3 regions of the Fictibacillus arsenicus genome follow, and region 3 is predicted to be linked to each of the others. Evidence: riboswitches for the same ligand, from Rfam matches in the RefSeq annotation. Region 3 holds a riboswitch; each other region holds the start of a gene.

Region 1 (10,252 bases), 310 kb from region 3:
TGGGTTGGGGGCGGAAGGCTGATCGAATCATTTACTGGTGTATCGTACTCCACTGCTTTGTTCATTTTCTCAGGTTCCGTTTTAGTGTACGTTATAGCGGGTGGATTCAGAGCGGTTGTTATAACCGATGCGATTCAAGGCGTTGTAATGGTGATCGGTACAGTAATTATACTAGCTGGAACCATCGTTGCAGGCGGTGGAATTGAAAATATCATAGTGGAGTTGAGGGCAGAAAATCCTAACCTTATCACTCCGTTTGGCTCAGATGAATCACTTACACCTTTATTTGTATCGTCATTTTGGATTTTGGTAGGTGTGGGTGTAGTCGGTTTACCTCAAATATCGGTACGCGCTATGAGCTACCGAAATTCAAAAGCGATGCACCGTGCCATGATCATCGGAACGTTTGTGGTTGGATTTATCATGCTGGGGATGCATTTAGCTGGAGTGTTTGGAAGAGTGATATTACCGGGCATTGAAGTGCCTGATAAAGTTATGCCATTACTTGCACTTGAAGTACTGCCTGGCTGGTTAGCTGGTATCGTACTTGCCGCTCCACTTGCTGCGGTTATGTCTACCGTTGACTCCGTGCTTTTACTAGTAAGTTCAGCAATCATCAAGGATGTCTATATCAATTACATAAAACCTGATGCTGATGAACGGTTTGTAAAAAGATTAAGCTTTGGTATTACAGCAGTAGTCGGATTGAGTGTATTTACGATGGCCATCAACCCGCCTGATCTGTTGATCTGGTTGAACCTTTTTGCCTTTGGCGGCTTAGAAGCAGCCTTTATCTGGCCGATTGTGATGGGTCTCTATTGGAAGAGAGGAAACGCAAACGGAGCAATAGCTTCTATTGTAGTCGGGGTAGGTTCATATATGTGGCTTCACCTCAACTATCCAAATCTTTGGGGAATGCACACTGTAGTCATGCCGATCGTATTTTCTTTCTTTGCATACATTGTGGGGAGTTTCACAAAGGGGGACAGACCCCAGACAAATACATTTTAAGCGATATTGTCCACTTCGGGTGGACGATATCGTTTTTCTATCTTTCCTAATGCAATGGAACAAACAAAGCACTAAGAAAAATTATAAAAGATAACTATTTTGCCTTTTAATAAACTACTAATATATGTTACAAACATATTACTATTAAACTAAAATGTTTACAGTTTATGGGTTGGGTGGTAAATTAGTCTTAGGTAAAATTCGACAAAGTGTGGAGCAATGAATGCCGTTCTGTAATTGGGCGCTTGGAACGGCAGGAGCTAGTAGCGCAACCGACCGCTTCTTTTAATCAAATGATAAAAGGAAGGGGTATTTTTTATGGAACTATCACGAAAAGAAAAGTTTGGAACAAAGAAGGTTAAGGCAGCAAAAAAATGGCCGAAAGTTATTTTGGTAACTGTATTTGCTTTAATGCTGGGGACAACTTCTGCTTTCGCAATGAAACCAGAATTAGCGAACACTATCACAAATTTAATTCTCAATTATGCCTATAAGGAAGAGATTAATAGAGAATTGACTGGTAAGAAAAATTCTTTATTAGAACAACTAAAAGTAGATATTCAAGAAATGATTACAAAAACTTCTGAAGAATTAACCAGCAGTAAGGAAAAAGTGATTGAAGCTGAAAAGAAAGAAATTGAGAATCATTACAAAAAGGAAATGAACGAGGTTAACAAAACCAAAAATGAGGCTTTAAAGACAGTTAAAGAAAATATGAAAAATGAAGCTGATTCAATCTCTGAAACTCAAAAACAAGAAATTACTGAGGCGATTGAGGCAGTTATAACGAAATAAATTTTTATTATCAAGAGCGGAATCTCAAACACCCGCTCTTTTTCTTTTTCCTATATACTAGAAGTTAGAATCTAACAATCGGAGTAATTCTATGAAAAAACTCTTCTTATCACTCAGTATTATTTTTGTAGTTTATGCCACTGCCATGCTGGCTCAAACATCAAACATGGACATGGGTCTAGCAGTTTTTTTCCTTTTAGGTGCGATTTTTTTTATTCTTTTTTACAAGCACGAAGCGGCAATCTATTTTTTTAGGAAGTATAAGAAAACTACTTTGACGATTGTGTTTACACTTTTAATTTTTGCTGCAACTCTCGAAACTCTTATTCTTTCATCTGCCAACACGGATCCAGAGAAGGTTTCTGGAAAAATTGACACCATCCTTGTACTTGGAGGCGGTACGAAGAATAATCGTCCAGGCGCCGTGTTAAAAGGAAGGCTTGATCAAGCTCTAGCATACGCGGAGAACCATACCGAAGTAACCTTTATCGTAAGTGGAGGTCTGGGGTTCGGTAAAACGACGAGTGAAGGTACCATTATGAAAAATTATCTGATGGAGAACGGGATCCATCCCGAACGTATAACAATTGAAGAAAAAGCGACGAGTACATACGAAAATCTTTTATATACGAAAGAGATGATTCAGCCTGACGATCAAGTGCTGATCGTGACAAGTGACTTTCATCTTTTTCGGACAAAGATGATCGCCAAGCGGGTCGGGGTTGAAGCGGAAGGGCTCGGGTCACCGCTTAGAATTTCCTCGATTCCCCAAGCTCATGTGAGAGAATATATGGCGATCATAAAAAGCTACTTCACGGACCGGTAAAAGGAAGTGACTCTTATGAAAACAAATAAGTACCATTGCTGCGCTACATGCGTGAACTTCAAACCTAAGAAAACTGACCAAGGTATGTATTACTATTGCTCGCGTCTTGGGTATGAAACAAAACCGGATTATACGTTTAATTGCTGGGAGCCGAAACCGCATGTAGTGGAACTCATAAAAAAAGAAGAAAATAAAAATATGGATTAAATTTACATAAATACCTTGTAATACAAGTTAGCGTATTATATACTAAGTGCATATCTTGTAATGCAAGACATTTTTTATTATTCATTTACCTTGTAATACAAGATAGTGAAAAATGAGGTGAAACACTTGTCGACTACTCAAATGTTAAAAGGAATTCTAGATGGATGTTTATTAGCGATCATAAATGAAGGAGAAGTGTACGGATACGAACTGGCTGAAAAGCTAGAGTCATACGGATTTCAATACACGAGTGAAGGAACGATCTATCCCTTGCTGTTGCGCATGCAAAAAGAAGAGCTCGTTACGACAACTCTAAAAAAATCAACTGCAGGACCCAGAAGGAAGTACTATTCCTTAACGAAAAAAGGAGAGGAAGAATTGGAAGCTTTCATAGAACGGTGGAATCAGTTGAGCCGTTCCGTCCATCTAATCATACAAAAGAAAGGGAGTGGGAAGGGATGAACGTACAGCCAAACAAGCTTTCGAAAAGAAGTCAGGACTTTTTAGACAATCTCAGACTTTATTTGTTTTCGAGCGGAAAAAAAGATGAGGAGATTGAAGATATCGTATCAGAACTGGAAGATCATCTAATTGAAGCACAAAAACACGGCAAATCTACAGAGGATATCATCGGTCAATCTCCAAAACAGTATATGGAACAAATATCTCAAGAGATGGGGGTGGACTATATGGGATTGATAAAGTATGTTCCAATAATCCTCTTGGGAGTGTTTGCTTACATCTTATTAGGAGATTCCCTTCGCGGCGGTGTTAAATATTCGTTACTTCAAGTGATTGGTTATCCACTTGTATGTTTGGTTTTGTTAGTTGTCTATATGAAAACTTTCAAGTATACGGCGAGCATGAAATTACCAAAATCCTCGAATATGCTGGTTTTATTTTTAGTCGGCTGCTTACCGTTAAGCCTGTTTTTAGGTGTTATGTTTTTGAATAGAATGTACGATTCACCAATGTTGATTAATTTAGGTTCAAAGGGGAATATTACAGCTGCCATCGTTGCAGTTCTCATTTTTGCAGGAATATCTATCTGGAGCAAAACGTGGTTTTCTATTATTATCCCTTTGCTTTTATTTACCCCTGAAATACTAATAAGATTGACATCCTTTAATCAAGAAACGAAATTGATCTTATCATCAATCATTCCGTTTGTGGGAATCGCTATCTACTATTACGTTTCATACAGAAAAACAAAAGATGTTAGATAAGTAAATAAAGTGCTCTGATCGTTAATAAGATCAGAGCTTTTTTTGTGGATAAACAATGAACTTGCCTTGAAATAGCTTACAATGTTACATTGTGTAAGGATTTATGGAACGGAATTACTGGAAATACTGTTGATAGATGAAAGAAAGGATTTTTTATAATGAACCTTCAAATCCCGATTGAGATAAAAGAAAAGCTGCAGAATGAGGCGGCTCAACGAATAAAAAAATTACCGGATGTATATAAAGAACTGATCGGAAAGCCGGGCTACACAGCACCTGACTCTTCGCTCGTGGAAGATGCGGTTATCGCACTTGCGTTAGGTAAAAATGTATTGCTGAAAGGGCCGACAGGATCAGGTAAAACAAAGCTTGCAGAACTGCTATCAAGTATATTTGGACAGCCGCTGCACCAGGTGAATGCTTCAGTTGACCTTGATGCTGAAGCGCTTCTTGGTCATAAAACGCTAAGCTACAAAGACGGCAAACAAGAGATTGAGTTCATCCCTGGCCCTGTAACAAAAGCGGCGAACAACGGTCACTTCTTGTACATCGATGAGATAAATATCGCGAAGCCTGAAACGCTGCCGATTCTAAACGGTATGCTTGATTATCGACGTACGATCGCTAACCCGTTTACAGGGGAAGTGGTAAAAGCTCAGCCTGGTTTCAATGCGATCGCTGCGATCAACGAAGGATATATCGGAACGGTGCCGTTGAATGAAGCGTTGAAAAATCGTTTCGTTGTAATCGAGGTGCCTTATATTCAGGGGGATACGTTAAAAGAAATGCTAAAAAGTCAGTCTCAGCAAAAGGACGAAGAGGTGCTTGCGAAGTTTGTACAGCTTTCTTCAGACCTCATCGGTCAGGCGAAAGCTGGCCATCTATCTGAAGATGCCGCATCCATCCGAGCATTGCTGGATGCTGCCGACCTCTCCGTTTACTTGCCGGCGAAGCGTGCAATCCAGCGCGCAATCGCTGATAAGCTTGAAGACGCCCGCGAACGCGCCCTCGTTTCCAACGTGGCCGCGACGCTGTTTGTGTAAGCTGGGAAATGGGGTCAGACCCCCTACAATTTATTTCCCACGATGATTTTGGAGGTTTCGCCTAGATGAAATTCCTAGTTTTTGCGGATACAAAGATCGATTCTTTCATTCATATGCAGTTGATTGACCTTGCACGTTCCCTTTCAAAGGTAGAAAAGATGGACGTGTCTTTCTCATACCATTCTAACCTCGAGAGAATGAAGGGGATCACTCATGTCAGTCAGTTTTGGAACCCATTCCCACAGGAGATTCAGCTTGAAGGCTGGAAATCCGACGTTTATTTACGCAGTTATGGCACTCAGTTTCATACCGATGATAACGTGATCTGGAATACATTCGATGAACTCAAATCACATCCGCACCGTGAGTTCTTAAAACAGATTCTGCTTTTTGCGGAAGATTTCCGCTTGGAACAGATTTGCATAACGAACAGGCCCGGGATGACACATGCGTTCAAGCTCCGGAAAGAGACGTTCCAGGTGCATTACAACCGTGAATACCGAAAGCATATACAGCAAAAGCGCATTTTGGACGCTTTATTTTGCCATGTTATTCTTTTAGCGAATAAACGTTTTGTTGCTGTGCCGCCTGATACACAGACACTCTATCAGGAACTGCGTCCATTCCTTGCACAGCTTACAACTGCTGAGTCAACAAGAGATATAGCAGCAATCGTAATTCAAATTGCGGAGATCACAAAAAAACACCTAGAATTTGCAGACATGAAAACAGCCTACCGCAGTTTTAGCGATAAACCGAAAATATCAGGTATAGAAAATGATAGCGAAACGTTTGATGACTTAACCCGCAACACGGAGACAAAAACGAAAAAAACCATCAAAAAAGACGACGATAAAGAAGAGAAAAAAGACGAACAGGAGAAAGAAGAGTATTCTTCCTGGCATGATGAAACGTCTGACCCGCAGGATTCATTTTTACAAATGGACCTTGATCAAGGGACAAATACGGATCTTTTAGGAGAAGCGGCAAGGGAAGCGGATAGTGGTGACGCCGTATTTGGCTCCGTCCAAACGAGCGCTCAAACGACGGATAACAACGACTTCAACTCTCAAAACGAACATGAAGCAGAAACCGACAACAACCAAACCGGCTCAGACTCATCGAATCATTACCGATATGGCGAAGTGAACAAAAACGTTACAGAGCATACCCTGCCTGCGAAACCGGCAACATCAGAAGAAATTGCTCAATACCAGCTCTTTGAACAAGAAATTGCACCATTTGTCATACAGCTCAAACAGAATTTCCTAAAAACGATGGAACATAAACGCTCAGCACCAAGGGAAGACCTGCACTTTGGACGACTAGGAAAGAAGCTTACAAGACTTGCAACAGACAAAAACCCGAGACTTTTTAGAAAAAAACAAGAGTCGCAGCATGAACTGGACACGACCTTCACGCTACTTGTCGACTGTTCAGCGTCGATGTTTAACAAGATGGAAGAGACGCAAAAAGGGATCGTTCTTTTTCATGAAACGTTAAAAGCTCTCCGAATTCCGCACTCAGTCGTAGGTTTCTGGGAAGAAGCAGCTGACGCGACAACAGATGATCAGCCGAACTATTTTCATGAAGTGATCTCGTACAGAAATTCACTTCATCAGCCAGGGGCATCCATCATGCAGCTCGAGCCGCAGGAAGATAACCGCGACGGCTACTCAATCCGCCGGATGGGTGAAGAACTTGCAAAACGCCCGGAGCAGCAAAAAATTCTGCTCGTTTTCTCTGACGGTGAACCAGCAGCTTTCGATTACGAATCGCACGGAGTACTCGATACACACGAAGCCGTAACCCGTACACGAAAGCTTGGAATCGAAACGATCGGCATGTTCATCGCGAACGGTGAAATTACAGAGGAAGAAGAGAAGCTCATGCAGAATATCTATGGTCCGCAAAACGTTGTCGTGCCAAGTGCTGCTGAACTTGTTGACTATCTCATGCCAGTTCTCAGAAAACTCCTTTTCAAAGCCATATAAACGAAAAACGCCCGGTGGCCATCGTGACCACGGGCGTTTTATTTATGTAAGTATTAATATTCCAAAAGCTTTAACCAAGCAAAAACGACTCCTAAAAACCCTGCGTAACTAAAGATTTTGACTGACCACTCTGGTAAGGCTGTTCGAAGCAGGCTTGAAAAAATTCCGACTACAATAAAAGCTGCGAGCAAGATATAGATCGAAAAAATATCAAACGGAATTCGAAAAGAAAGCCACTGTTCCATCGCCAAACCTCCCCTAATATCTTTTATATCGGTCGAAATGCCTACACATTCAAGAAACAATGACGAAAAAAAGAATAATTTGCTAATTAAAAACAAATTTGAAACCAAATAGGCTATAGCACCGCAACTAGGGCAAACGCATATTGTATTAAAAAGCAGGTGTGAAGGAGTGAGTGTCTTGAACCAACGTGTTGTCGACGTCATATTGGAAGCTGCAGAAGAAGATTACCTTGCTGGCGTAAAAGACGCAGATACATTTGCCGCTGAACTCGCTTTGTTCGGATCCACACTGGTTACAGCAGGTGATTTTCTTGCCACGATAGCTGCTGCGGTCGCACTCAAGCAGATTTACCTCGACAAAATTCAAGAACAGAAAGAAGCAAAGGAACAAGAAACTCAGATGAAAGATATTCAAGACCAACTGAATGCACTTAAAAAAGAAATCAAAGCGCTTAGGGGGAAGTGAAAAACATCCTCCTGAGCGTTTTTGATTTTTACTTATTTTTCATCTCTTAAAATCAAAATTCGACACAATCTACTAGAGTCCTTCTACATAAAACGACTATTTTTTTGTTTGAAGACGTGGCCCTCATTCACAGAAAAAAGCCTTCTTTTATAAAAAAGAGGACCATGTTATAAGTTTGAGTTATCAAGTAAACTCTTTCGAAATACCAATAACCAATAAAACCACACCGAATATCGCGGTACTGATTAAAAAGAAATACACAATCTTTTCTTCTGCTTCTTTTTCGGTTTGTTTTTTTTCTGCATTAGTAGACTGAACTTGAGTTCCATCTTCCTTGCCTTGCTCATGCTTTTTCTTTTTTCCAAAACCAAACATAGGAATTCCTCCGCTCATACCTCAACCTTTTTATCAGTGTTTCAAAAAGCGGCGAAGTTTAAACAAAAAACCTCCGGAACATGTATGTCCGGAGGCTATGAAACATCTATTTATTGCTGAACAGCTTTTGCTGCGTTCACACGTCCGTTTTGGAACAGCGTGCCTGTACCAGTTACAGGATCAGCTGTATCTTCAAGTGCTGCCCGAATTTGTGAAGCGTTCTTACCTTGGGCAGCTAGAAGTCCTGCTACACCCGCAACAACCGGTGATGCCATGGAAGTTCCAGAGAAACTCGCATATTGATTATTTGGTATCGTAGAATAAATATCTACCCCAGGTGCTGCAATATCAACCCATGTACCGAAGTTTGAGAAGGAAGCTTTCTGGTCGTTTTGATCAGTAGCAGCTACTGCGATCGCATTTGAATAATAAGCCGGGTAGCTTGGCAGAGCAACGCCAGAGTTACCTGCAGCCGCAACAACGACCGAACCTTTATTCCAAGCGTAGTTAACCGCATCTTGAAGAGTCTGTGAACCAATTGAACCGCCAAGACTTAAATTGATAACTTGTGCACCTTGGTCAGCAGCATATCGAATTCCTTGAGCAACATCGTCCAGTGATCCACTCCCTTCCGCATCCAGTACACGAACCGCTAGAATAGAAGCTTTAGGAGCAAGACCTGCGATCCCAACACCGTTATTCGTGTTAGCCGCAGCGATACCAGCAACGTGTGTACCATGTTCGTTTTCGTCGATCGGATCGTTATCGTCATCAACAAAATCTGCACCTTTGATTACTTTTCCTGATAAATCAGGGTGGTTGTAATCAACGCCAGTGTCGATCACCGCAATTTTAACGCTGGATGCACTTTGCGTAGTGTCCCAAGCCTGTTCAGCACTAACTTTTTGAGGAGCATATTGTTTCGTTTTATAATCAGGATCATTTGGAACATAGCTTGCGTGTAAAGTAGTATTCGGCTCAGCGTACTCTACAGAATCAAGACTTTCAAACTTCTTAACAGCATCTGCTACATTGCCGCTCACCTTTACAACAGTAAAATCTTCAGTTGAATCGACAACCTCGCCAAACCTTGAAGCACCATTTTCAGCTGAAGCAGCAGAAACTGAATCTTTATAATGAACGATAATTTCCTGTGGTGCAGCCTGCTGTTTAGCAGCAGATGTAAATGAAGCCTCCAGAACTTCGGGTTCAGCAGCCGAAGCCGGAAGAGCTAAAGATATCAATAATGGTAAAGACGCGGCGCCTGCCACGAAACGCTTTAACATAAAATCACTCCTCTGATGTATTTACCAAGCAAGCTTGGCTGGGGTTGCTATAGGGATTCAACAATATTCTACAAAACCCTTTAACATTATCTGAAAATAATGATAACTTACCACGTCACAGTAATGAATGAGTCTATGTGACTATGAATAAAGCGTAACATGTAAGACTTAACTATTATCTTAAGATAGAGTTACGATAGTAAACATTACATAACACGAATGTAAAAACTATATCTGAATATTTTTACAAAGCAGAAAAATTGGAAAATGAAAGAAGGTATCGTAATCTAAAAACAAGAAGAAAAACATAAAAAAAGGAGGCTAAATAATGGCACGACTGCCTGAAGTTAATGTAGAAGGTACACCTTTTAAAAAAGCCCTTGCAAATGCTCCCGAAATTCTGGATGCATTTCAGCAAATGGACAACGCGCTCAATAATATCCTTGAACCTGAGCTGATGGAAATGCTTCGTTTGCGTTCCGCATCAAACAACGGATGCGACTACTGACAAAACATGGATTACGGGACTCTGGATGAGTCTTCAAGGCAAACAGCGATGAAAAAAGGGGAAGCAGAACTATCCGAACGTCACAAATTGGCACTCGAATTAGCCGATCACATCATGGCATATCACGGACAGCTGCCGGATGAAATGTACACCAGATTAACCGAACACTTTACACGTGAAGAAATCATTGCGCTCTTTTTCCAAATTGGAAGCAAGAACGGAGCCAACTGGTTCATCATCGCGATGGGGATTGAAAGTAAATAAACGGTG
Region 2 (10,252 bases), 290 kb from region 3:
GAGAATCAAGCCGTATCGATTTACGTACCTGGAATGCTAGTGATGCTTATGCTGTTCAGCTTTTTATGGAATAGCTGGCCGATTAAAGACCGGGATTCAGGAATGCGCTCAAGGGTGCCGTATTCAGTTGGCGGATTTTCGGTTTACTGGGGAGGAAATGCGCTAGGGGTACTTTTTCTTCAGCTCGAACTCCTGTTGCTGATGGCCGGTTTTGGCTGGTGGAAAGGTGAACTAGTGTTGAATGCTTCAACGATTGGAGCATTGCTTGGATATGTATTGTTTTTGAACGCACTATCACTTTTGATTGCTTATTTTGTTCATTCCAACCGAACGTGGCAAGCCGTAACACTTTTTATCGTACTCGCAACATCGCTTTTAAGCGGAACTTTTTTCCCGAGTGACGAACTTTCGCGTATTTTAGAAAAAGCAGCACAATGGACGCCGCAATATTGGATCATCTCAGCTTTAAACCAAGAGACGGTCATGATTCCATTGGTGTTTGTAGGAATCAGCATCCTCTTATACGGACTTTCAACAATGAAGGCAGGTGACAACGCTTGATCTCAGCAGAAAATCTATCAAAAAAGTTTGGACGTAAAGAAGTGCTTAAAGATATAAACTTTTGTATCCAAAAAGGAGAAACCGTCGGCGTTGTTGGTCCCAACGGTGCAGGGAAGTCCACACTTCTTAAAATCATCGCAACGATCATGAGAGGCACAAATGGTTCCGTGCAAATCGATGAAATGGATACAAAAAAAGATACGAAAAAGATAAGGGAAAAGATCGGTTATGTACCACAGGAAATCGCGGTATATCACGAACTGACAGCACGCGAGAATCTTCGTTTTTTTGCGAAGCTAGCTAAAAATTCACCTGAGGAAAACTGGGTGAGAAGGTGTGAGGAGTGGAAGCTGGCTGAGCATCTTGATAAAAAAGTAAAGCATCTGTCAGGTGGAAATCAGCGTAAGCTCAACATCTTGATCGCCTTGCTGCATGACCCGGAAATTCTAATTCTTGACGAACCGACAGTAGGAATCGACATTTCTGCAAAACAAGAAATCGTGAACGATCTAAGGCAGCTCGGAAGTGAAGGAAAGACGATTCTATATTCCAGCCATGACGCACAAGAACTTGAAACACTATGCACTTCCTTCTTGATTTTAAAAGAAGGAGAGCTGCTCTTTTACGGTTCGAAACAAAAAGTAAGGCAGTTTGGATCAGTTGCACAGTCGAAGAATTTTGCTGAGACACTGGGTGAAATTGTTGGCTGAGTGGAAATATATACAGTTAGAAAACCTGCATCATCTAGACTGGCCTAGTCAAATGAGACAATAATAAAACACCACCAGTTAGGCTGCCATACTACCAAATTCAATTGGGGTGTGGTAGCCTAATTTTTCTTGTATACGCTCTTCATTATAATACTTCATGTACTGATCTACTTTTTCCCTGATTTTATCTATCGGCATAGAATTAAACTTCACATATTGAAATTCTTCAGATTTTAGATTGGAATGGAAGGACTCAATAACCGCATTATCCCAACAATTTCCTCTTCTGGACATACTGCTGACCAATTTCCTATCCTTTATTAGTTGTTGATACCCATAGGATGTATACACACTTCCTTGATCTGAGTGGATTATAACCCCTTTGGGGTTCCCTCGTGATTCCAAAGCTGCTTTTAAGGTATCTGCCACAAGAGGAACTTGTTGATGGGTATAGAGCTTGTGAGCCACAATTTGATTATTAAATAAATCCATTATGGTCGATAGGTACAATGTAATAGAACCATATTGAACATATGTTATATCTGTTACCCACTTTTGATTAGGTCGAGCTGCTGAAAAATCTCGATTTAAAATGTTTGGTGCGACAATGATGGATTCCCCTTGAGATTTCCACTTGCGCTTTGGCTTTACACGGCACTGTAGATGATGCTTTTGCATAATACGTTGCACCGAATTTCGATTCAAACTAATTTGATATCGACGTTTAAGTAAATTCTTAATTTTACGATGTCCATACCGATAGTTAGTCTCTTCACAAAGTGAGATAATGACCTTCTCTGATTTAGACAAATCATTAGATGGAGTAGACACCCAACGATAGTATGTGGACCTTGGAACGTTTAGCGCGCTTAGAATAGCCGTAACCGTGTACTTTTTTCGTAATTTTTTTACCAAACGGAGAACTACTTCTTTTTCAACTCCTTTTCGATCTCCAAATACTTTTTTAAGATTTCATTCTCCTGTTTATAGTGATTGAATTGACGGTCCTTTTTTTCCTCTTCACTAGCTGAATCAGGTCCAAGACCGTAAGAGTATTGTTTGCCTATTGGCTGATTAAACCGGTGTACTTGATTTTCACGATACCATTTCACCCATGTTTTTATTTGCGAAACATTTTTAATGCCATACTTATTCATAATTTCTTCATTCGTAAATTGGCCACTCATTTTATCCTTAACAACAGCCCACTTTGTTTCTTTTGAATATACGTTTTTGCCCATGCAAAAACACCTCCGATTATCACTTAGAATAAGTGTATCATTTCGGAGGTGTTTTATTGTGTCTCATCTACCTAGGTTAGTCTAATCTGCAGGTTTTTTTATTTTTCCATAGACCAGAAAAAGAAATAATTGGTATAATTATTTGTGAAATGATTCACAACCTTATATAGGATGGTAATTATGAACAAAACTTTTACTGATAAATGTGAGGCAGCCTTATATTCCTCTATAATATTTATATTATTTATAATTATACTAATGATTCCTGAGTTTATGAAATACGGTATTTCATGGGCTATTATTATTGAGGTAATTCCTATTTTTATAATAGCTTTGTTAGGTAGTTTATTTTATGGTATTCCGGTTTCACTCTTATCGGAAAACCTGACAAAAAATCTATATAGCACACGTTTTTTAATAGCCGGATTCATACATATATTCTTTGGTTTTCTTACTATATTAGTACTTAAAGGATTTGGATTATTTGCAGTGGGTGCTTTTTTGCTATTCTTTCTTTGTGATGAATGGCTAAAAAGAGAGAAGGAAGTTATGAAGAAAAAAATATCGTACAAAATGGAGCAGGATTACTTGTGCTAATTGTTTTGATGGGATATTTCTCCTTCAATTTAGTCGAATACCTCAAGTTTAAATCCAAAGAATATTATCTAATTCCGGAAGGCTACGTAGGTGAGGTAACTGTATTATATAACGTTGAAAAAGCACCCAAACCTCAGAGAATAAAAGACTATAAAGTTATTAAAGTGAATGAAGAAGGGTATGCTTTAACTTCTTTATCAGAACCGCGTGGCGAAATCGACAACAAATATTTTTACGTTGATAAAAAGGGAAAGAAAACGGAAATCGATTATAATTGTATTCATGACAGTAGAAGTGGGGGACATGATGTACACGATTATATAGAATTTAAAGTTACAGATTTCGGTTGCGGAGAAGCATTTGTATTAGAGGGAGATATTACAAGTCCTAATATAAAACCCTCTCTGTCGGTTGAGGAAATTCTTATAAGAGAAGGATTAGAATAAAGGAATACTAAAATAATAATATTTGCAAGATGGACAATATGCCTATTTTTCGTAATTGAAGCGTAAAACACAACCCACTTTTTCTATAGTAGGATAATAATAGATTACTTGGAAAATAAAAGGGGTTAGGGATATATTATGAAAAAATGGATTACAACTACGGTTTTAGGATCGGCATTATTATTATCACCAGTACAAGCTTTTGCAAATATCGGAGATCAAACGCTTCGTCCAACAATGACACATTCAGATGTAAAAACACTTCAAACAATATTGCGCGATAAGGGTTATTTTACATATAGCGGATCGCCGACAACTTATTATGGCTCATATACAAAGAGCGCCGTTGTTAGCTTCCAGCGTGCAAAAGGATTAACAGCTGATGGAATAGCTGGACGTAACACATTCAACAAACTAGGAGTCTACAAAGTTAATAACTCATATCTAGTAGATTATGCAAAGCGTTATGTGGGGACGCCTTACAAGTGGGGCGGGACAACTCCTGACGGTTTCGATTGTTCTGGATATATCAATTATGTATTTAAAAACTCTCACAGCATTTATTTGCCGCGTACTGTGAAAGATATGTGGGCGAACACAGGATATAAAGTGTACAGCCAAGCTGTTGGAGATCTAGTGTTCTTTGAAACTTACGAGCCAGGTGCATCTCATATGGGGATCTATATCGGGAACGGTAAGTTCATACACGCTGGTTCATCATCAGGTGTAACGATCTCTGAGATGGATAACTCATATTGGAAGCCGCGTTATATTGGAACAAAACGTCTGTAACATATAAAAGGAAAAGGAGCCCGATGACTTCGGTCTCCTTTTTTATTATCCTAGAACAAGATTCTTGCCCAAGGATCGCAGCAGCATTTGCGTTTCTTCTTTTTCTTCTTCATGACCTTGACCTTCTTGCACTTCAAGACATCAGAGCTAGAAGAGCTGGAAGATTCGCATTTAAAGTCATGCTTTTTGTCTTCCTTTTTGTCTTCCTTTTTCCAGGATTTCTTTTCCTCCTCGAACTTGCAGTGGTCGAAATCTCCACACTTATAACACATATAAATATTCACCTCTCTGGAATATTACCGATTTCCTTAAACAGAGATCGGCTTTCTCTATATAGTATGTAGGTGAAGACAAGTTGCATAGACGAATGATGGGGTTTTAAAAAATTGGGAACATGTGGGGCGATTTGGGGACAGACCCGGGTCTGTCCCCAAACAAATACATTTAGCTCTTATTTGTCCATCCTGGGTGGACGCGGATAAATAACCGAATAAAAGCAAAAAAAACCACGCCGTTATCGAAATGGCGTGGCTTTCGTTTACTTTTTAAGGCTGACTCGGCTCTTGAATGAACATGCCTTCCTTTGCAAAAGCGAAATGAATCGCATGCTTAAGGTTTCTAAAATAAGTGCTATCACCTAAAGAATATTGGTGTTTCGTTACTTCCATACTCAACTCTGGGGAGATACCTACAAGCAGCGTTTCCATTCCAAACAAACGGGCAGAAGAAACGAGTTTATTTAACATATCAATCATCTCTGAATCAATCGACTTGATACCTGTCAAATCTAAAATCACAATCTTCGCTCTATGCTGCGGCAGCGACGTAAGTGTATGCTCCAGCATATCTTTAGAACGCAGCTCATTATATTTACCGATCAACGGAATAACCACAATATGATCGGTTACAGGTATGATTGGTGATGAAATTTCTCTAATAAGATCTGTTAACTCGCGCGTGCGATTCTCAACCATCGCTTCAAGCTTCATGATTTCGTTTTGTTCTTCACGCTGAACAAGATCACGAATATTATCGCTAGGAGTAATATCTGTCTCAGTAATTTTTATTTTTAGTAAATCAGATGTGGAGTCATCCTCTTGAACTTCATACCACATATGTGTATCAAACAATCCAGTGAAAACACCTGCCCAGTGGCCAGGTAAGAAGCGTCCCATACGCTTACTTCCTTGCGCTTTTTTAACCTTTGTTTCCCAGCTGTTGGAGATTGTGATCACTGCTTCTTTCTTTTCTATATTCACATCGATAAACGTTTTACCCCAGCCGGCTGTTACATAGATATTTGGCAGGGCTTCTATGGACGTTTTAATATCGCCAATCTTATTTTTATAAAAATCACTAACTACTAAACCGGTTCGGTATCCAGCTGTTTCAAAAACGAGGTCAGCTGTACCTTCACCTGTAATTTCCTCAATAGAATCAAGAAAAACTTTAAACGCTGAATCGATCCAAAACAGCATGACGTCTCCGCCTTCAAATTGGAAAATTCCCTTGGAAGTGTCCCATTCAAAAGAAGAACCATTTACATCTACACTTTTTTGAGTATCAAATAATTCATTCGGCGTCTTATTCATATCTATTTCCTCCATAGGCTAAAAAATACAAACACCCTTATCTTTTACCCTTAATTGTATTGGATGAAACTTAATTTTTTCGACATGGGGACAGACCCGGGTCTGTCCCCATAAAAAGACAAACCCCTTCTTTGTTCTTTCCACGAAGACATCCTAAAAAAGAAAAAACCACCAGATATCTTTATCTGGTGGCTCAATTAATTTTGTTTGTTTTTCCATTTATTAAATTCAAGAAACTCTTTAAATTGTTCTTTGCTTACACCGGAACCCATGGCTTCTTTAACAAGATCGGCCCATTCCTGGTCTAGGTTTTGAGTATCAACTTCAGGCATTATTAAGTGATCGACTGGAATATTCAATACATCAGCAATCTTCTCGAGAAGCTGGATTGATGGATTTTGTTGAATATTACGCTCCAAAGCACTTATGTACGATTTTGCAACCCCTGCTTTATCAGCCAGTGCTGTAATGGAGAGGCCTTTTTCAGTTCGGTATTTTTTTACGCGTTCACCAATCATCATCTGCATCCCCATTTAGTAGTAATTTGCTTTTATTATATCTTTCTACATTTGGGAAGTAAATAAATTATGAGACCTGCTTACTAATTTTCTTGTAGTAGGTATTCATTCATTGCCAATTGAGGATTTTGTAAAAAGTTCATAATCTCTTCTTTAGTGAAACCGTGATCTCTAGCTTCTTTCATCAATTCAATCCACTCTCGATCCAACGTCAAAATATTTTCCACTAAAAAATCCCTCCAGATAAGCTTTTTTGTTCAGGTAACCCGGCGATCTTAGCAATAAGCCTTAGACCCGTGGCTTTGCGCCCATTTCTTTCGAGAATGTTTGCCCTTGTCTGAAGGATGATTAGGTAAAATTTCCTAACACAAATTGATTATATACAAGCAAATAAGAGAATGTTGTCAGAAAATGGCTGTAATATAAATGTAATATTAGAAAAATATTACTACCCCTATAAATTAAAATAAAAGGATTGGCGAAAGGATTGTGGAAATTAAAGTATAGAATATTCCTACTAATAAACGTTCTTGAATGAAAGGATGAAGCAATATGTCTGATAAATTGCCACTAAGCCTGTCGAATCAGCTCGCATTACCTATTATTAATGCGCCGATGTTTTTAGTATCAAGTCCTGATATGGTTATTGAAAGCTGTAAAAACGGAATTGTAGGCACGTTTCCTCTATTAAATGCAAGAACATCGGAACTTTTAGAAAACTGGATGATTCGTATTTCAGAAGAACTTACACAAGTTCAACAATCAGATCCTAACGCTAAAATAGCTCCTTGGGGTGTCAATCTAATTGTGCATCGCACCAATAAACGTTTTGAGGAAGACATGGAGCTCATAAAAAAATACGAACCGCCTATCGTCATCACGTCTCTTGGAAACCCAAGCGATGTAGCAAAAATCGTTCACAGTTATGGTGGACTTGTTTTTTCAGATGTTATTTCACTCGATCACGCACGTAAAGCAGCTAAAACAGGGATTGATGGCCTTATCTTAGTCTGCAGCGGGGCAGGAGGACATGGGGGAACACTGAATCCGTTTGCTTTCTTAAAAGCTGTTAAAGAGTTTTGGGATGGAATTACGATACTGGCGGGCGCTATTTCAACGGGAGAAGAAATTTTGGCTGCTAAAATCCTTGGAGCAGACTTGGTATACATGGGTACTCGTTTTATCGCGACAGAAGAATCATCGGCAAGTGAAGAATACAGACAGATGCTGATTGAGTCGACGTTAGAAGATCTCATCTATACGGATGCAATAAGCGGAATCAAAGGAAATTATCTTTTACCATCCTTGAAAAGAGCAGGGTATGATGTGGACAACATGCTGAAAAAAGATTCTGTAGATCTGTCATTCTCAGAATCCAAGGCTAAAGCCTGGAAAGATATCTGGTCAGCTGGACAAGGAGTAGGAAGTGTTAAGAATGTTTCAAGAGTTAAGGATGTTGTAGAAGAACTAACACTTGAATATAAGAATGCGCTGCAATCACAAGAATTCATTCAATTAAAATAAACCAAATTAAGGGAAAAGGTAGACTTTTAGAACTAAATCCCCCAAATCCACTAGAGATAATCGTGGATTTAGGGGATTTTTTGTGTGTATGTCTGATGTGGACATATTGAGTAGATTTGTAATTGTAAGGGGTCTGTCCCGGGTCTGTCCCCGGGACAGACCCCCTTCTTAAATTCTTAAGTTATTTTTGGTCCTATTTTAGACATCCCAAAATTTTTTAACATAAAAACAAGACTTAAGTGAAGGAGGAATTCTATGAAGAGTGTACACGAATCGGAAGACAAATTGTCTCGCCCGTCTGATCGACTCGTTGAAGAAGTCTCGAAGATGGACGGTGATATTCTTATTCTTGGTGTAGGCGGGAAAATGGGACCGAGCCTAGCTAAACTTGCGAAACGAGCAATAAACCAAGCAGGAGTCAGCAAAAAAGTAATTGGAGTGTCACGATTTTCAAAAGGCAATCTTCAGCAAGAGCTTGAAAATGAGGGAATTCAAACGATTGCTGCCGACTTACTCAACGAACAAGACCTGAACAAACTTCCAAAGCTTCAAAACGTCATCTACATGGCAGGAAACAAATTTGGCACTTCCGGCAACGAAAGTTTTACATGGGCGATGAACGCATATCTCCCAGGTAAAGTTGCTGAAACGTTCAAAGACTCAAATATAGTAGCTTTTTCTACCGGAAACGTGTATCCATTAACATCCGTAAATTATGGAGGCTCGACAGAATCTTCACAAACCAATCCGATTGGTGAATACGCTCAATCTTGTTTAGGCAGAGAACGTATTTTTGAGCATTTTTCCAAAACAAACAATACACCAACCCTAATTTTTAGATTGAATTATGCCATTGACCTCCGATATGGGGTACTGATGGATATAGCTGAATCTGTGTATCAGCAAAAGCCGATCAACCTTAGCATGGGGAATGCGAACGTCATCTGGCAAGGAGATGCCAATGACTGGGCGATACGATCACTAAATTATTGCTCATCACCTGCTAAAATCCTAAACGTAACAGGACCCGAAACACTCTCCGTCCGTTACGCAGCAGAAGAATTTGGCAAGCAATTTAACAAAGTTCCAATCTTTATAAATGAAGAATCTGATCGATCGCTTTTAAGCAATGCAGCACAAGCATTTAAGATGTTTGGCTATCCTTCGGTCACTCTAGCTGAAATGATTGATTGGACAGCAAACTGGGTGAAGCAAGGAGGAGAAACACTGAACAAACCTTCTAAATTTCAAGAACGGGAGGGGGCTTTTTAAGTGACTGAGAGATTATCGTCTGCCATAAAAGATCGGCTTCATCAGGGCGTGGTCATTCCAGCACATCCGCTAGCTCTCCATGAGGATCGAACATTAGACGAAGAACATCAGCGTCTTCTAACTAAATATTACCTGGCTAGCGGGGCTGGTGGAGTTGCAGTGGGAGTACACACTACACAGTTTGAAATCCGCTTGCCACAACACAATTTATACGAAAAAGTTCTGTCGCTTGCATCAGAAGAAATCGCCAACAGCTCTCAAAAAGATAGTTTTATCAAAATTGCAGGGATATGCGGCGAAACGGAACAAGCAGTACAAGAAGCTAACCTAGCCCTAAAACACGGTTATCACCTTGGTCTCCTAAGCATGGGAGGGCTTCATCACTATTCGGAAGACCAGCTCCTTCAACGAACAAAAGAAGTGGCAGCAATCATGCCGGTGTTTGGCTTTTACCTTCAGCCTTCAGTAGGAGGAAGAATATTAAGCTATGATTTTTGGAAAGCCTTCTGCGAAATCGATAATGTGATGGCTATTAAACTAGCTCCTTTTAACAGATACCAAACGCTTGATGTCGTAAGGGCAGTGTGTGAATCTTCTCGTTACGAGGAAATTGTACTTTATACCGGAAATGATGACAATATCGTCGCTGATCTTCTTACAACCTATCGATTTAGAATAAATGATGAGTACCGTGAAAAAGAGATTGTAGGAGGTCTTTTAGGTCATTGGGCAGTGTGGACGAATCAGGCTGTAAACCTTCTTCAACAAATCAAAGAAAGGAAAAAAAGCACATCTGAGTTTCTTGCAACCGGAATAGAAGTAACGGATTGCAACGCTGCTTTTTTTGATGTGAACAATCAGTTTAAAGGATGCATTGCAGGAATTCACGAGGTACTTAGAAGGCAAGGTCTATTAAAAGGCATATGGTGTTTAAATCCTGAAGAAAAATTATCAGAGGGGCAAAAAGAGGAAATTGACAGAGTTTACACCATGTACCCT
Region 3 (10,252 bases):
GTTGAGCAATCACTTCTGGAATGACTTCACTCTGTTCCATATAGCCACATTGACAAACATTAGCAGAATATACATGAATCACTACTCCGTTATCCTCTTGTTCTTGTAAGTACTCTCTTTCATCTTCTTTCAGCTCTGATCCACAACGTGGACATTCGGTTATTGTCATAAAAAATCTCCTCCTTTACCATATAAACGCATAATAGGAGAAAAAACAGCAAAATAAATAAGTTTATTATTCGGATTCTCTCTTTTACTGTGCGTCAGTATTTAAAATCATAATGTTTCTACCTATAGTTTCGGAAAGTTTTCGATATATTTTATTGGTGAAGTATTAGGAAATCCCAAAAATCCTTTTTTAGTTTTAGTAGTTATGATTTTTTGAATACAAAATAATTATGGTACCATCAGATGATTCAATGATTGCGATATTTTCTTTTAGATAGAGCAAATGAAATCCTATGCAATCTACATAAAGCTGAACTGCTTTTTTAAAATCTTTGACATCTATCTTATAATAAGAACAATTTGTAGTTTCTGTTCGCACAACATTATTTCCTCCTAGATGTAAATGAAAGGTGAAATTTCAATATCTCCCATCAAATTGTTGGAAGATCAAGGCGGTATTATGGCCTCCGAATCCCAAAGCATTACTCAACGCTGCTTTAATAGAAACCTTTCTCGTCTGGTTTGGGACGTAATCCAAGTCACAGTCGGAATCTTTCGTATGTAAGTTAATGGTAGGAGGAATAAGACCGGTCTTAATTGCCATTAATGTAAATATAGACTCCACTGCGCCAGCTGCCCCCATCATATGACCTGTCATCGACTTAGTGGAGCTGACCGGAACCTCGTAAGCTCTATTATGTAAGAACGTTTTGATTGCCGCTGTCTCAAACCTGTCATTATAAGCTGTACTTGTTCCATGTGCGTTGATGTATCCAATATCATCTTTACTTAATCCTGAATCTAAGAGTGCTCCTTCCATCGCTCTTACAGCACCTTCTCCTCCTGGAGCCGGGCTCGTGATGTGGTAGGCATCAGAGACAGTCGAATAACCTACAATTTCACCATAAACAACAGCATCTCTTTCAATCGCTGATTCATGTGACTCTAGAACCAATGCACCCGAACCCTCACCCATAACAAGCCCGTCTCTGTTCTTATCAAAAGGACGGCATGCACTTTTCGGGTCTGGATTCGTAGAAATGGCTCCCATCGCGCAGAAGGCACCTATACCCAATGGAGTCAAAGAGGCTTCAGATCCTCCAGCGATCATGACATCAGCTTCACCTCGTTGTATCACTCGAAACGCATCTCCAATTGCATTCGATCCCGATGCACAAGAAAGGACTGTGCATGTATTAACCCCTTTTGCTCCTAAAGAGATGGCAACTTGACTAGCCGCCATGTTCGAGATTACTGTGGTAGTAGAAAAAGGATATAAGTTTTGATATCCACCTTCTTGGAGATCTCTATAGGTATCTTCAAAACTTTCGATCCCCCCGATTGCTGTGCCAAAAGAAACACCAATTCTTTCTTGGTCTATCGTTTTACCTGGTATGATACCTGCATCCTTAATTGCCATAATAGAAGAAGCGACAGCGTATTGTGTAAAACGGTCCATACGATGTCGTTCATTCACCTTAATGTAATCAGACAGGTTAAAATCTTTAACTTCTGCGGCGGTTTTAGCTGAAAAATGGGTACAATCAAACCTTGTTAACATTCCAATGCCCGACTTTCCCTTAACGGCCGCATCCCAAGTTTCTTCAAAAGTATTCCCTAGAGGTGTCACAGCACCCATACCCGTAATAACAACTCTTCTCACCGAAAACACCTACCAATAATTTGTAATATTGTATATTTCTACAAAAATTTACCGATTTCCTTTTTAATCGACAATTTTTCCGATGATTATTTGAGTATTCATTACACACTTATGGATGTGAATGGACAGCTTTATAAATGTGAAGTTCCAGGTAGATTTGGTGGTAATCGTAAAGGGGAAATTTATGGAAAATTGGATTGTACAGCTGCAATGCGTGCTATTAAAAAAGGCGGGTATGTAAATCAACGAGTATTCTTTGCGGATGAACATAAAGCATTAGCAGCAGGGTATCGTCCTTGCGGTACATACCTTAGAAGACAATATATACAATGGAAAGAAAATAGATAATCTTACTATATTTTTTTTGCTGCTAAAAACCACTCTTTAATATATGGAACTTGTAAGTATCCGGAATTTTCATTTACCAAATCTATAAACCACTTAAGCTGTCCATCCCAATTTTCTAGTTTACCTGGTGGGTATAACATCCAACCTAGCTCTTCTAAGGTAAAGTTGGCCTTAGCGCTATTCCGCATCATAGAAGTACTCACCAGATTTTCATTCATGTTATCTCCACCTTTCGTGATCGGTACTATATGATCAATAGTGGGCATGAGGTCCCAATAGGCAGGATGACATTCACTCATCTTCCAATTTGGATGAAACGGGAATTCTTTGGGATAGTTCATCGAAAGAATTCTGAGCACCGGTGGAAATATTAACTTTTGACCGCTGTACCGATCGATAAATCCATCTTTCATAAAAACCCGCAACATCAAAGCTTTTGAATAAGTTCGCTTTACATATTCTATCTTTTTAAAGGGATATTGGTGATTAATTAATTCATTACCAGAAGCTTGATCTCCGGATTCAACAAACTGACATAGTGATTTAATTAGATCTGCTTTATTCATGTAATGTCTCCTTTTGTTTTTGATTGCGATAAAAGACAGAAATTATACAATACCCAAATAGAGAAAATAATAGTATAGAACCAAATGTTTGTAATACAAGACATTCATATAACGGTGTCATGAAAAAGTACATGCAGGGTTTGGTTAACTGTGAGAAAGAGAATTGAACGAGCAATTACTCGTTCTTTTTTTATTTAGAAAAACCATTTATAGTACAAAATGTATATTATTGGTAGTATAATAGTTTAGACATTACATGTACCTTAACAGATATTGAAATGAATCGATAACTAGGAGGTCAGGGATGAAAGGAATTCTTATTTTTTTATTTACCTTTTTTATTGTATTTGGATTATCTTCAATAACTCAAGCTGCAGACAACATTAAAGTCCAGATCAATGGCAGCTTAGTCAATTTTGATACTCAACCCTTTGCTGAGGGCGGCAGGGTGTTGGTACCATTGCGTGGGGTTGCAGAGGAACTGGGAGCTGAAGTGAATTGGTATCCGGCAACAAACGGTATAACAATCAAGAATGGCATGAAATATATCCACTTTAAATTGAATTCTAAGTTGGTTCTTATTAACGGAGAAGAAACGATCATTGATGTTGCACCTGCTGCTAAGAATGGCCGTGCTTTCCTCCCACTTCGTTTTATTGGTGAGCAATTTGGATCGGAGGTAAAATGGTCACCCAAAGAACAAACCGCGTATATTTTTAAGGGAGAACTTACAACTCTACTAAAACCGTTTTATAAAGGCATGCCTCTCAACAAAATTGACAAGCTTGTAGAAAAGATAGACTATTGGGACCTTGCGTATGGAGAAGGTTCATTAACAGCTAAAACAAAAGTTTATGGAAAGGACGCCTTATTCCTTTTTTATATTAAAGATCACGGATTGAAGAATCTTCAAATTGCTTTCGAGGATTCTGGAGATTCACTGGAACTTGGTAAGTATTATAGTGAAAAGATGAAAGCTGAATTAGGAGCATACATTTTAAATAAAGAAACATATTATGATTTTACATCAGAGTGGAATCAATACAGCAAAGCTTTAGCCACTCGTTATAATCTGAATACACAGAAGGCTGAAGAGGGAAAAGTGTCAGTCACTATTAATAAAGTGTTTGAGTAAAGATTGGAAGACCGCATTCATCATTTTCATTTTTGGAAGCGGTCTTTCTTTATGAGAAGAAAAGGGGATGAACAAATGTTTTACACTAAAAAGAATTCAGTTTTCGTTTCTTTGTTATTAAGTTTTGCACTGTTGTTTTCGTTGCTGTTGTCAAATGTGACAACCGTTCATGCTGAGACAGAAACGAAACCGGTGACTTATTTAGCACTTGGGGATTCTTTAGCTGCAGGTCAAACCCCTTATTTTAAAATTGGAAAAGGGTATGCAGATTTACTGGCTGAAGATTTAAAAGAAATCGGATTTTTAAATTCCTTTAGTAAGCAGTATGCTTTTTCGATGTATACCTCACAAAAAGTACTTGATGATATTTTAAATGATGTACGAAAAGGTAAGGACGATACTACAGGAATCAGAGCTCATATTGCAGAAGCAGATATGATTACGTTAGATGCTGGAGCGAATGACCTCCTTCAAAAGATGAAACGAACAGATGATGGGCTATCTATTGACCCGGTGGATCTTTCTGAGGTTTTAACACAAGTTGAAAACAATATAAAAGATATTTTAGTAGAAATCAAATCTCTTAACCCACAAGCAAAAGTCTATGTAATGGGTTATTACAATGCCTATCCATACTTGCCAGCTGATCAGCAAGAACAGTTTCTACCTATATTAAACGAATTGAACGATACGATAAAAGAAGCTGCCGTTAGCGAAGATGGCGTTTATGTACCAACAAAAGAAGCAATTGCAGTAAATGTTAAAGTCAATCTTCCAAACCCTTCAGACATTCACCCTAGTGTAAAAGGATATGAAAAGATTTCAGGAGAGTTCTGGGAAGTTGTATTACCTAACATTACAAATCACTTGAGAGAATCCATATATGTGAATGGGGTGTTCCAGACGTTTGACCAAGATCCAGTTTACATCAATGGACGAACACTGGTCCATGTGCGCGGGGTGTTCGATGACTTAGGGGCGACTGTCAGCTGGGATTCAAAAACAAACTCGGTGATCATCAAAAAGGGTACAGATGTGGTGAAGCTTGAACTAAACTCTAATAAAGCTTATAAAAATGGAGTTCTCTTTAACATAGATGCTTCTGCAAAAGTAATTAATAACAGAACGATGATTCCACTAAGGTTTATCTCAGAATCAATAGGAGCAAAGGTAAAGTGGGATGCAGGAACAGGGAACATTTTTATAGCAAATTAAGATATTTAATATATTTTTAAATAACCCCCACAACTTTTAGCAGTGGGGGTTATTTCTATTCTACGACGTAAATCCCGCCGGTTTCTTGATCCCAAACAACTTCTGTATCAAAAGATTCTCCAATAAAACGAACAGGGACCATCGTACGTCCGTTTAAAGCAATCGCTTCTTGATCGAGTTCCACTGTTTCACCGTTTTTTGTAGCAGACTTCTCACCAATTTTCAGTGTTATCGTAACTCCGTCTTTTGTTGCAGTAACAGTTTGCGTTTTGTTGTCCCAAGTGATCTCTGCACCTAATGCTTCAAAAATAGCACGAAGCGGAACAACGGTTCTGTTCGCGATGACTACTGGCTCTTGGTCGAACTCCACTTCAACATCATCTACAAAAACTTTTGTTTTCTTTTCTTTTTTGCTTTCTTCTTTATTTGTTTTTTCTGGTTTAGCTGTTTCGATACGATCTAATTGCTCTTGAGCCGCAGTTTTTAAGGAAGCAGCTCTTTCGTTCAATGCTGTAATTTCATCAGCATTATCCGTTTTGCTTTCTAATCCGGAAATCTGTTTTTCAACAGCACTTAATTGATTAATAGAAGAAATTAGTTTGCCACGAACGCCATTTGCGCTTTCGTATTTTTCTTCATCATCGAGTTCTTCCTCTTCTTCTGCAACTTCTTCAGACTGTTCTTCATCATCGGAATCTTTATCGGTTTCTTCTTCTTCAGTGTCATCTTCTTCAGTTACGTCTTCTTTAACATCTTCAGTGGAGTCTTCCGCTGTATCTTCATCAGTTTCAGTCTCAGTGTTTTGTGCAGAAACTTCTTCTGATGCAGGAGTTTCATCTTCTACAGGTTCTTCAGTTGCTGGATCATCTTCCACTGGTGGTTCTGCAGGAGGTTCTTCTCCTTCGACAGGTGGTTCCTCTTCAGTTGGAGACTCTTCCTCAGAAGGTGTTTGTCCACCTAAGATGCTGTCGAGCTTATCCGTTGCTTCACTAATAAGCTCTTCAATGTCATCCAAACGCTCGCTGATCTGCTCAAGCTGTTTTTCAGCACCTTTTTTTTCTTTGTCCTTGCCTTTGCCGTTATCTTTACCTTTCCCATTCCCTTTATCGTCATCTTCCTCATCGTCGTCTTCATCTTCTTCGGGATCGTCTGTATCGTCATCGCTGTTGTCATCTTCGTTGTGTCCTTTGCCCTTTCCACTATCCTTTTGGGCAACAAAATCCTTCATGCCTTCAGCAGCCGAATATGCAGGTGATGCCAAGACAATCGTGGCAGCTAAAAAGCTGAAAGTGAGCTTCTTGTACCAAGTTTCCTTCTTTTTCATTCCCTTTCCTCCTTGAAATGTTTGTTAGGGTAATGGCAGCTGGCTGACATCGACCGGATGAATCCAATCATTAGCCCCTATAGCTTTGTGACACTGGATTTCTCCAGTTGTACCCTTCAATTTATATCGGTTTAAAAGTGAATTTTATGTAATATTTTGTAAGGTATTATGTTAGGAAAACTACTGAGTTTATGATGGGCTTTATGAGGATTGGAAAGTAGTGTGGATTTTGTTAGAGGAAAATAATTCTCGGGGTTTATGTGATAGTTTTGAATTAAAATAAGTTCATTAAAAAGAACATAAGGTTCTTTAAAAATTACAAAAATGTATGAAAATTGAAGAAAAAGGAAGGTAAATAGTACATTTGTACATTAAAAAGAACAAAAATGAGCTTAAATGAGGGTTTTTAAAGTAGGTATAACGTTCTATAATAACAACATAAACGTTCTTTAAAAAGAACAAGTTGAGAAATCATCCTCTAATAAAGGTGGGGATTGTCATAAGAAATAAACGGCTTAGGAAATTTAGAAATAAACATTGGGCTTATTTATTTACCATTAAGGTAGCAACCATCTTTTACATTTCGACATTTTCATTGATGTTTTTATTAGGAACAACCAGCGCTTATTTCAATGATATTGAAACTCTAACCCTTCCTTTAAAAACAGAATGGGAAGTACCTGATCCACCAGATTCGACTGATGATTGGGAGAAGAGTTCTTTAGAGTTTATTGGAGAATCGAGTTTTGCAAACGGTATATCTGCCACCATAAAGAATAGTGGTAGTGATATGACTGATTCTGTTGACTATACAGTTTATTATATTCCCGAGGGTAATCCGAAATTTGGAGTAGAGGTTTACAAAGATTCACTACCTTTATTGAAAAAGGATGAAATTTATACCTTGCAATATGCAACGACTACTCCTGGTTATTATAAATTTAAAGCAGTTCAAAGGGAAGGACATGGGAATAAATCAACAGGTGGTAAAGGAAACCCAGAAAAAGCATTATGGAGCGAGACTATTACTTTAGGAGAAGTTCCTAAAAACCCTGATGGCATAATTGAAAACCCTGAAACACCAACAATTACAAATGACTCACCTGACACAACTTCAGAAAATCCTGAAATTACGCCAGAAACTCCTAATACAGATGATTCACCAGATACTGAATTGCAACATCCAGCAGAAGATAGTACTGAAATTAATGAAACAAATAACGATGATACAGAAAACATACAGCAAAGTGAGACAACAACTGAAGAAACACAATAAAAGATTATGAGGTGAAAAATATTGATTAAAGCAAAGATTTGGATGAGTAGAATCATCACTTCCATATTATTTTTATCCCTTTTATTCATGGCCTTTGTCGTCATTTCATCTAAAGCTTCTGGTGGAGAACCGAACTTCTTAGGCTATCAGTTAAAAACGGTTCTTTCAGGATCAATGGAACCGAGCATTCAAACAGGATCTATTATCGCGATTAAACCAGGCGGAGATATGACCCGTTTCCAAAAAGATGATGTTATTACTTTCATAAAAGAAGACAATTCCCTTGTAACTCACAGAGTTTTGGAAGTACGAGGTCAAGGTGAACAAACACAATACGTTACCAAAGGTGATAACAACGAAGATCCGGATAAAGACCCAATACTTTCTAAGAACGTTGTAGGTGAATACAAAGGATTTACAATACCTTTCTTAGGCTATGCTATAGATTTTGCTAAATCAAAAGAGGGTACAGCAATACTTTTAATACTACCGGGTTTGTTCTTATTGATTTATTCAGGGATTACAGTCTGGCAAACGGTAAGAGAATTAGATCCATCAAAAAACAAAGAAACAACAATTAATGGTTAATTAACTTCGGTTGAATCCCCCTTATTGGGGGCTCAATATAAAAATTACATACCCATGAAGAGTGGGCGATAGGGAGGAAAAAAGTAAATGAGTATCAAAAAGAAAATCGGTTTAGGAGTAGCTTCTGGGGCATTAGGATTGGCAATGATCAGTGGGGGAACCTGGGCAGCATTCTCAGATTCGGAGACTTTAGCTGACAATGATTTTTTTGCTGGGACATTAGATTTAAAACCTGAAATGGAGTCTAGTGCTTTATTCGAAATTAGTGATCTTGCTCCAGGTGATACAATGACAAGAAACATTAATCTTACAAACGCTGGTTCAGTTGATATTAAGCATGTTTGGTTTGATGTTACCTATACCCTAAATGATGTAGCTAACCCTACAGGTGTCCCAATTGATCCTAGTAATATGAATAAACTTGAAGATGATATTAAAGTTAGTATTTTCAACCTTGATGGATCACCATTAGAGGCTATGAAGAGAGATAATACTACTTTGGTTTTAACAGGACTTACTCTTAAAGAATTGAGAGATCTGGGTGAAGTAGATATTAGCCGTAACGGATTAGCTGCTGGTAGTGGTGATTCTGATCGATATGAAATAAAACTAGAATATGTAAACTTAGGAAATCAAAATCATCAACAAGGAGATTCAATAACTGCTCAACTCATATTCAATGCACAGCAAAGAGATGGAATGGAACGTGCTAATACAGGAAGTGGAACTCCTACAGGTAATGGGGATGTAATAACTGATTAAAAGTATGAACGAAGGCGGGTTAAACCCGTCTTTTGTTCTATATGTAAGGTGATGAGAGGAGAATATAATGAAAAAAATTATATTTTTTTCCTTTTTATACACATGTGTCTTACTCTTATTGACTATTATTCCTGTTGGGAGTACAGGAGCTACTAAAAGTTCTACTGTTCTAAATCTATCTTTATTTCCCCAAAAACAATTATTTAATATTAGTGGATTTGCCCCTGGGGACTGGGCAGAAAGAAAATTAATAATAAAAAATGATGGTAATACAAACTTTTTTTATAACTCAACAATAAAGAAAGTATCAGGTAATGACTTGCTTTTTAAACAATTACAATTAAAAATATCAACTCCTAATGAGATTCTTTACGAAGGAAAAATAAGTGAATTTTCTACAAAATCTAGATTTCTGTCTAGTTTTAGTGAAGAAATTCTTGATGTAATTATTGTATTTCCTTACGAATCAGGTAATGAGTTCCAAGGTTTAGCTACTGAGGTTGAATTTATTTTGTATGCTGATGGTCGAAACAACCCACCAGATGACGCCGACCCACCGGACCCACCAGGTAACGGAGACCCACCGGACCCACCAGACGATGGAGATCCACCAGACCCACCAGACGATGGAGATCCACCAGACCCACCAGATGACGGAGATCCACCAGACCCACCGGATGACGGAGACCCACCGGATCCACCGGATGATGGAGATCCACCAGACCCGCCTGGTGACGGAGACGGCACAGATCCTCCACCGGGGACAAATGAACCACCAAGCAACAACCCAACACCTACGAAACCGGCTGATCCGCCGAGCAAAGACACAGGTTCTCTGCCGCAAACGGGTGAAGAGAATCCACTCTTTATCATCTTGTCAGGATTCTTCATCTCACTCGCTGGACTTGGTCTGCTGCTCATCAAGAAATCTATTATTCCTAATCCATTTAAACGAGGATAAGAGATGAAGTGGCTCGCATACCTCTTAATTGCAACTGGTTTGTGTATAATGGTTTATCCAAAAGCAAAAAGTGCATATTACTCTTACCAGGAACAACAGCTGTTGAAAGACTGGGAATCTAGTGATGAAGATTCTGTGATCCAACAGAGCTACCAGCAGCTGGATGATGTTTTTTCAGATAACAGCGAACCAAAGCGTACACATGAACCCCAAAAACTGAAGAACGGAATTATCGGAAAGCTAGAA

Evidence for each region. A riboswitch is a leader RNA that binds a small molecule or an ion and turns the genes downstream of it on or off. The one in region 3 is predicted to bind cyclic di-GMP.
Region 1: it holds a riboswitch for cyclic di-GMP, as region 3 does, so the genes downstream of both, ABE41_RS18625 (hypothetical protein) here and ABE41_RS17180 (copper amine oxidase N-terminal domain-containing protein) in region 3, are expected to answer to the same signal.
Region 2: it holds a riboswitch for cyclic di-GMP, as region 3 does, so the genes downstream of both, ABE41_RS20800 (anti-repressor SinI family protein) here and ABE41_RS17180 (copper amine oxidase N-terminal domain-containing protein) in region 3, are expected to answer to the same signal.

The regions. Positions count from the first base shown of each region.
Region 1 is NZ_CP016761.1:3,673,926-3,684,177, reverse strand. It holds gene panF (sodium/pantothenate symporter) at 1-1,011, shown strand, start outside; cyclic di-GMP riboswitch class II at 1,216-1,298, shown strand; gene ABE41_RS18625 (hypothetical protein) at 1,330-1,806, shown strand; gene ABE41_RS18620 (YdcF family protein) at 1,898-2,632, shown strand; gene ABE41_RS18615 (hypothetical protein) at 2,648-2,839, shown strand; gene ABE41_RS18610 (PadR family transcriptional regulator) at 2,966-3,301, shown strand; gene ABE41_RS18605 (DUF1129 family protein) at 3,298-4,065, shown strand; gene ABE41_RS18600 (ATP-binding protein) at 4,224-5,108, shown strand; gene ABE41_RS18595 (vWA domain-containing protein) at 5,174-7,102, shown strand; gene ABE41_RS18590 (hypothetical protein) at 7,156-7,347, opposite strand; gene ABE41_RS18585 (hypothetical protein) at 7,526-7,813, shown strand; gene ABE41_RS18580 (hypothetical protein) at 7,997-8,188, opposite strand; gene ABE41_RS18575 (S8 family peptidase) at 8,299-9,474, opposite strand; gene ABE41_RS18570 (carboxymuconolactone decarboxylase family protein) at 9,803-9,982, shown strand; gene ABE41_RS18565 (carboxymuconolactone decarboxylase family protein) at 9,989-10,246, shown strand.
Region 2 is NZ_CP016761.1:3,650,806-3,661,057, reverse strand. It holds gene ABE41_RS18475 (ABC transporter permease) at 1-561, shown strand, start outside; gene ABE41_RS18470 (ABC transporter ATP-binding protein) at 558-1,271, shown strand; one part of gene ABE41_RS18465 (IS3 family transposase) at 1,350-2,236, opposite strand; one part of gene ABE41_RS18465 (IS3 family transposase) at 2,236-2,512, opposite strand; gene ABE41_RS18455 (hypothetical protein) at 2,693-3,109, shown strand; gene ABE41_RS18450 (DUF6843 domain-containing protein) at 3,037-3,555, shown strand; gene ABE41_RS18445 (C40 family peptidase) at 3,694-4,347, shown strand; gene ABE41_RS18435 (STAS domain-containing protein) at 4,893-5,939, opposite strand; gene ABE41_RS18430 (helix-turn-helix domain-containing protein) at 6,137-6,457, opposite strand; gene ABE41_RS20800 (anti-repressor SinI family protein) at 6,541-6,684, opposite strand; cyclic di-GMP riboswitch class I at 6,715-6,799, opposite strand; gene ABE41_RS18425 (NAD(P)H-dependent flavin oxidoreductase) at 7,010-7,981, shown strand; gene ABE41_RS18420 (NAD-dependent epimerase/dehydratase family protein) at 8,237-9,253, shown strand; gene ABE41_RS18415 (dihydrodipicolinate synthase family protein) at 9,254-10,252, shown strand, end outside.
Region 3 is NZ_CP016761.1:3,362,893-3,373,144, reverse strand. It holds gene ABE41_RS17215 (PD-(D/E)XK nuclease family protein) at 1-169, opposite strand, end outside; gene fabF (beta-ketoacyl-ACP synthase II) at 587-1,840, opposite strand; gene ABE41_RS17200 (metal-binding protein) at 1,922-2,179, shown strand; gene ABE41_RS17195 (HNH endonuclease signature motif containing protein) at 2,185-2,745, opposite strand; gene ABE41_RS17190 (copper amine oxidase N-terminal domain-containing protein) at 3,050-3,880, shown strand; gene ABE41_RS17185 (SGNH/GDSL hydrolase family protein) at 3,956-5,095, shown strand; gene ABE41_RS17180 (copper amine oxidase N-terminal domain-containing protein) at 5,151-6,419, opposite strand; cyclic di-GMP riboswitch class I at 6,451-6,543, opposite strand; gene tapA (amyloid fiber anchoring/assembly protein TapA) at 6,883-7,695, shown strand; gene sipW (signal peptidase I SipW) at 7,717-8,283, shown strand; gene ABE41_RS17165 (TasA family protein) at 8,371-9,045, shown strand; gene ABE41_RS17160 (LPXTG cell wall anchor domain-containing protein) at 9,113-10,006, shown strand; gene ABE41_RS17155 (class D sortase) at 10,010-10,252, shown strand, end outside.